Regions from separate parts of the Streptomyces sp. NPDC015242 genome, predicted to be linked through region 2. Evidence: riboswitches for the same ligand, from Rfam matches in the RefSeq annotation. Region 2 holds a riboswitch; the other holds the start of a gene.
What was found. Region 2 has a riboswitch for cyclic di-AMP ahead of ACF07N_RS20115 (M23 family metallopeptidase). Riboswitches for the same ligand answer to the same signal wherever they lie in the genome.
Positions count from the first base shown of each region.

Region 1: it holds a riboswitch for cyclic di-AMP, as region 2 does, so the genes downstream of both, ACF07N_RS10810 (transglycosylase SLT domain-containing protein) here and ACF07N_RS20115 (M23 family metallopeptidase) in region 2, are expected to answer to the same signal.

Region 1 is NZ_JBIBUF010000002.1:1,162,324-1,165,737, reverse strand. Features, by position in the region: gene ACF07N_RS10820 (GNAT family N-acetyltransferase) at 1-206, opposite strand, end outside; gene ACF07N_RS10815 (HAD family hydrolase) at 377-1,225, shown strand; gene ACF07N_RS10810 (transglycosylase SLT domain-containing protein) at 1,189-1,944, opposite strand; cyclic di-AMP (ydaO/yuaA leader) riboswitch at 1,948-2,126, opposite strand; gene ACF07N_RS10805 (polyprenyl synthetase family protein) at 2,631-3,414, shown strand, end outside.
Region 2 is NZ_JBIBUF010000005.1:548,595-552,008, reverse strand. Features, by position in the region: gene ACF07N_RS20125 (M16 family metallopeptidase) at 1-219, shown strand, start outside; gene ACF07N_RS20120 (M16 family metallopeptidase) at 216-1,604, shown strand; cyclic di-AMP (ydaO/yuaA leader) riboswitch at 1,797-1,962, shown strand; gene ACF07N_RS20115 (M23 family metallopeptidase) at 1,975-2,763, shown strand; gene ACF07N_RS20110 (GntR family transcriptional regulator) at 2,952-3,414, shown strand, end outside.

The DNA.
Region 1 (3,414 bases), on a different contig from region 2:
TAGGGCAGGAAGCCGGCCGGCTCCGGGCCCTCGTAGACCACCGCGACCCGGGCCCGCGGCCTCACCAGACCGACGGCCTCGGTGAACTCCGGTTCCATGAAAGGGTTGCGCGGCGCCTCCGAGGCGGCGCGCAGCGCGCGCCAGCGCTCCCTCTCCTTCTCGCCGAGCTCCCCGGGCCCGGCCACACGTATGCGCCCACTGCTCAACCTGACCCCCCGATCAAGTCCCCCCTGGACACTTGGAAGGTACCGCCCGATGCGGCCCCTCGGGTAGGTAGCGGACCATGTTGTTGCCAACCGGTGCAGAGGCCTTCAACCGGGCAATCGGCGTGTGCGCGCGATGAAACGAACGGTCGCGTTGTCCGTATTCTCTGATCATGGCCGCACCCCTCGCATATTCACTCATCGCCACCGACCTGGACGGGACGCTGCTGCGCGGCGACGACACCCTGTCCGACCGGTCCCTCGCCGCGCTCGCGCGGGTGGCGGACGCCGGTGCCCAGCACCTCGTGGTGACGGGCCGCCCGGCACCGAGAGTGCGGCCGCTCCTGGACGACCTGCGCTGCACGGGGCTCGCGGTGTGCGGGCAGGGCGCGCAGGTGTACGACGCCGGCGCGCACCGGCTGCTGTGGTCCGTCACCCTGGACCGGGAGCTGGCGGAGACCGCCCTCGGCAAGATCGAGGCCGAGGTGGGGGAGGTGTACGCGGCGGTCGACCAGGACGGTGTCGACGGCCTGACGCTCATCGAGCCCGGCTATCTCATGCCGCACCCGACTCTGCCCGCGGTGCGGGTGGAGCGGCGCGAGGAGCTGTGGGGCGAGCCGATCAGCAAGGTGCTGCTGCGCCACCCCTACCTGTCGGACGACGAACTGGCGGCGACCGCGCGGTCCGTGGTCGGTTCGCTGGCGACGGTGACGATGTCGGGCCCCGGCACGGTCGAGCTGCAGCCGTGCGGGGTGACCAAGGCGACGGGGCTGGCGCTGGCCGCCGAGCACCTGGGACTGCGGCCGGCCGACACCATCGCCTTCGGTGACATGCCCAACGACATCCCGATGTTCGACTGGGCGGCGCGCGGCGTCGCGATGGCCAACGCCCATCCCGAACTCAAGGCCGTCGCCGACGAGATCACCCTGTCGAACGAGGACGACGGCATCGCCGTCGTCCTCGAGCGACTGCTGGGCGGGGCCGGTCAGTACGGGCCGTTGACGTTGTCGATCGAGCCGTAGCGGTCGGCCGCGTAGTTGCAGGCCGCCGTGATGTTGGCGACCGGGTCGTACGGGTCGTAGGGGGTGCCGGAGACGTGGTAGGCGGCGAAGGTCGGGTCGATGACCTGGAGCAGACCCTTCGACGGGGTGCCCTTGGCGGCGTTCGAGTCCCAGTTGTTGATCGCCTGCGGGTTGCCGGACGACTCGCGCATGATGTTGCGGTAGATGCCGTCGTACGACCCCGGGATGCCCTTCTGGGCCATGATGTCCAGCGCCTCGCGGATCCATCCGTCGAGGTTGTCCGCGTAGGTCGTGGCGGCGGCCGGGGTGGCCCGGGTGACACCGCCCGCGGGCTTCGCCGCGGACGGCGTCGCCTTCTTCCCGGCGGTGGCCTTGGCCGTGGCGACCTTCAGCTTCAGACCCGGGTGGATCACCTTGGGGTCGTCGCCGACGGCGGAGCGGTTGGCCTTGTAGAGCTGCTTCCAGCCGCCGGAGACGTCGTACTTCTCCGCGATGCCGTAGAGCGTGTCGCCCTTGGCCACGGTGTACGTGAGCGACTTGGCGGGCTGGACGGCCTGCGGAGCGCTCTGCGCGGCGGGCGCGCTCTGGGGGGCGGCGGCGCCGGCCTGCGTGGCGCCGAGGAGCGGCAGGGTCAGTGCCGCCCCACCGGTGCCGGCGGCGACGACACCACGGGTGATCGGGTTCCTTCTGGGGCGACGGTGCTTACCTCGTCCGGGCATGGCGATGTTCCTCTCCGGCGCCTGCGAGGTGAGCTGTCGGGTTCGGGCCGGGAGGTGCCCGGCCGCACACGGCGTGGTGCTGTCGTGCGCGGCTTCACCCCGAGCCGTTCCGCTGTGCGGTCCGGCGACTTACCTGGGTCCCCCGCTCCTGCCCTGCGTGAGTGAGTCGGTGTGTGTGGGGTGTCCGGGCGGCGGCAGGATTCGGCGGTCCGCTCGGACTGGGCCGGAACGTATGCGAGAGCACATGCCGGGAACAAGCACCGGAGTCACACCGGCCGCCGGATGACCTTGTTCCGGGGGTGGGGGACCGCTTGATCCTTTGCATGAGCCAAGGCTCAACTCGCTTACGCCGGACGGCGCTACCGCGCGGTGCCCGGCCGGGGCGGGAGGGAGGGGAAAGTGATTCAATTCACTGATCACGATCCGAGGTGCAATGTCCGCAAGAGGAATTTGCTTCGTCAATGCCGCAAATGCAGCATAGGTCGTGAATTCCTGGAAAGTCGGAACATGTCTGTTCTTATGAGCTGATCGAAAACATGGCGGTCGTGATCGGATACCGCCCGGCCTGTAAGCATGGGCGCTGGCGGTGATCGAAACGTGACCGGATACGCTGATCCGAGTGATGGCAGCGACCTATCGACAATCCGCGTAAGCACCGGCAGACACCAGCAGACAGGAGACCCCTCGTGACCGACGTCGGGCCGTTCGGGCTGAGCGTGCGGGACCAGGCTCTGGAAGCCGATGTCCAGGCCGGGCTGGCGGCAGTCGAGGAAGGCTTGCTCGAGGCCACCAAGAGCGAGGTGCCCTTCATCACGGAGGCCGCCCAGCACCTGGTGCGCGCCGGCGGCAAGCGGTTCAGGCCGCTGCTCGTGATGCTCGCCGCCCAGTTCGGAGACCGGCACGCACCCGGGATCGTGCCGTCGGCGGTCGTCGTGGAGCTGACCCACCTCGCCACGCTGTACCACGACGACGTGATGGACGAGGCCGCCGTACGCCGCGGGGTGGACAGCGCCAACACCCGCTGGGGCAACTCCGTCGCGGTCCTCACCGGCGACTTCCTCTTCGCCCGCGCCTCGCACATCCTGGCCGACCTCGGCCCGGAGGCGGTGCGGGTGCAGGCCGAGGCGTTCGAGCGGCTGGTCACCGGGCAGATCCTGGAGACGGCCGGACCGCAGGACGGCCGCGACCCCGTGGAGCACTACCTCGACGTGCTGGGCGGCAAGACCGGCTCGCTGGTCGCCGTCTCGTGCCGGTTCGGCGCGATGATGTCGGGCGCCGACGAGACGGTCGTGCACGTGCTGACCCAGTACGGCGAGCGGCTCGGCGTCGCCTTCCAGCTCGCCGACGACGTCCTCGACATCGCCTCCGACTCCCACGAGTCCGGCAAGACCCCCGGCACCGACCTGCGCGAGGGCATCCCGACCCTGCCGGTGCTGCGGCTGCGCGAGCGGGCGGCCCGGCTCGGCCTCG
Region 2 (3,414 bases):
CTGGCGCTGACCGCCGTGCAGCGCGTGCTGGAGGTGACGGCGGAGGAGGTCCAGGAGGTCGCCAAGGCCCGCCTGCGCCCCGACAACCGCGCGGTGCTCGTCTACGAGCCCGTCGCCGACGAGAACGCCGGCGCGACCGCCGGCGAGACCGACGACGCCGACACCGCCGGGGAGACCGCAGCCGCGGCCGGCGACGAGAACGAGGAGGCGGCCAAGTGACCGAGCTGGCCACGATGGACTTCCACCCCCGGCCGCAGGCGGGCGAGGCCCGGCCCTGGGCCTTCCCGGCCCCCGAGCGCGGCACGCTCGACAACGGCCTGACGGTGCTGCGCTGCCACCGCCCGGGCCAGCAGGTCGTCGCCGTGGAGGTGTTGCTGGACGCACCCCTGGACGCCGAGCCGGCCGGCCTGGACGGCGTGGCCACGATCATGGCGCGGGCCTTCTCCGAGGGCACCGACAAGCACTCCGCCGAGGAGTTCGCGGCCGAGCTGGAGCGGGCCGGGGCCACCCTCGACGCGCACGCGGACCACCCCGGGGTCCGGATCAGCCTGGAGGTCCCCGCCTCCCGGCTCACCAAGGGCCTCGGCCTGATCGCCGACGCCCTCCGGGCGCCCGCGTTCGCGGACAGCGAGGTCGAGCGCCTGGTCCGCAACCGCCTCGACGAGATCCCGCACGAGCTGGCCAACCCCTCCCGCCGCGCGGCCAAGGAGCTCTCCAGGCAGCTGTTCCCGGCGGACTCGCGCATGTCGCGGCCCCGGCAGGGCACCGAGGAGACGGTCGCCGCGATCGACTCCGCTGCCGTGCGCGCCTTCTACGAGAAGCACGTCCGCCCCGCCACGGCCACGGCCGTGGTGGTCGGCGACCTCACGGGCATCGACCTGGACGCCCTGCTCGGCGACACGCTGGGCGCCTGGACCGGCTCCTCGGCCGAGCCGCGCCCGGTGCCGCCGGTGACCGCCGACGACACGGGCCGGGTCGTCATCGTGGACCGCCCGGGCGCCGTCCAGACGCAGCTGCTGATCGGCCGGATCGGCCCGGACCGGCACGACCGCGTCTGGCCCGCCCAGGTGCTCGGCACGTACTGCCTCGGCGGCACCCTCACCTCCCGCCTGGACCGCGTCCTGCGCGAGGAGAAGGGCTACACCTACGGCGTGCGGTCCTTCGCGCAGGTGCTGCGGTCGGCGCCCGACGGCAGCGGTGCCTCCATGCTCGCCATCAGCGGGTCCGTGGACACCCCCAACACCGGCCCGGCGCTGCAGGACCTGTGGACGGTGCTGCGCACCCTCGCCGCGGAGGGACTGACCGACGCCGAGCGGGACGTCGCCGTGCAGAACCTGGTCGGCGTGGCGCCGCTGAAGTACGAGACCGCCGCGGCCGTCGCGAGCACGCTCGCCGACCAGGTCGAGCAGCACCTGCCCGACGACTACCAGGCCACGCTGTACCGCGAGTTGGCCGCGACCGGCACGGTGGAGGCCACGGCGGCGGTCGTCAGCGCCTTCCCCGTGGACCGTCTGGTGACCGTCCTCGTCGGTGACGCGGCGCAGATCAAGGCGCCTGTGGAGGCCCTCGGCATCGGCGACGTCACGGTCGTCGCCGCCGAGTAGCGGCACGCGCGCGAAGGAGCCCTGGTCGCCTTCGAAGGCACCAGGGCTCCTTTATGCCCGAATTGGGGCGGGAGTTGCCTGTCTGCCCTGTGGGATGCGCTACAAAACGCCCGATCCGTTTGGGATTTGAAAGTGGCGCCGCTTAGCGTCGTCCGGGCTGTTCGTCAGGCAGTGCGCCGCACCCGCGGCACCGGACAGTCATCGCCGAGTCCCCGTACGGCGCGAGCCAGGGGAGCCGGGGACCCAACCGCAGTCCCTGGGGTGAATCGGACGCCCGCGCGAGTCGCGAGGGCATCCGTAGGAGACCTTCCTGCTCCGAACCCGTCAGCTAACCCGGTAGGCGAGAGGGAAGGAAAGGACCAGCCACTTCATGGCGTTCACACGCGCCACCGGCAAGCATCGCCGTCCCAGCAGGATCCAGCGCGGCACCGCCCGCGCGGCGGGCGTCGCGGCTCTCGCCACCACCGGCGTGATCGGCACCGTCGCCGGCCCGGCCTTCGCCGCCAACGAGCCCGCCGTCGAGCAGACCGGCCTCACCCCCGTCATCACCATGGGCGACACGGTGGCCCAGCAGATCGACGCCCAGGCCGTCGCGCAGAAGCAGGCGGCCGAGGAGGCCGCCGCCGTGAAGAAGGCTGAGGAGGCCGCGCGGGAGCGCGCCGTCGAGGCGGCGAAGAAGGCCAAGGAGGCCGCCGAGAAGGCCCGCGAGGCCAAGGAGCGCGCCGCCCGCGAGGCCGAGCGCAAGCGCCTCAACAGCTACGTCTCCCCGATCCCGGGCTCCTACGTGTCCACCGGCTACAAGGCCGGCGGCGCCGTCTGGTCCTCCGGCAGCCACACCGGCATCGACTTCCACGCGGCCACCGGCACCTCCGTCCACGCGGTCGGCGCGGGCACGGTCGTCGAGGCCGGCTGGGGCGGTGCCTACGGCAACCAGGTCGTGATCAAGATGAACGACGGGACGTACACCCAGTACGGCCACCTGTCGTCCGTCGGCGTCTCGGCCGGCCAGCAGGTCACCCCGGGCCAGCAGATCGGCCTGTCCGGCGCGACCGGCAACGTCACCGGCCCGCACCTGCACTTCGAGGCCCGCACGAGCCCCGAGTACGGCTCGGACATCGACCCCCTCGCCTACCTCCGCTCGCACGGCGTCAGCCTCTGACGGCACCCGCAGCGCATCCGAAAGGCCCCGGCTCACCGAGCCGGGGCCTTTCGGCATTCCCGGGACCCGCTGTCCAAAAAATATCCATGGATTCCGGGCTGCCGTCGGAAATTCCGGCTGATTGCAATAGAGTCACGGAACACACGTCACTCGTCGACGTTTCACGGGGATTAAGCGGAGGTCGGGTCATGCGTATTCCCGCGCACTCGGTGTGCACGGCCATCCGGGACGACATCGTCGCGGGTGTCCACGAGCGCGGCAGCCGGCTCACCGAGGAACTCCTCGCCCGCCGCTACGGCGTTTCGCGCGTCCCCGTCCGGGAGGCCCTGCGCACGCTGGAGGCCGAGGGCTTCGTGGTGACCCGGCGGCACGCGGGCGCGTGCGTGGCCGAACCCACCGAGCAGGAGGCGGCGGACCTGCTGGAGATGCGGACGCTGCTGGAGCCGCTGGGCGCCGCCCGGGCGGCGCAGCGCCGCACCGAGGCCCATCTGAAGGTCCTGCGCGGTCTGGTCCGGCTGGGCCAGGAGCGCGCCCGCCGGGGCACCAGCGACGACCTGCGCTCTCTGGACGGCTGGTTCCACGAGACGCTGGCCCAGGCCTCCGGCAGCCCCGCTCTGATCACGATGCTCACGCAGCTGCGCCACAAGATCG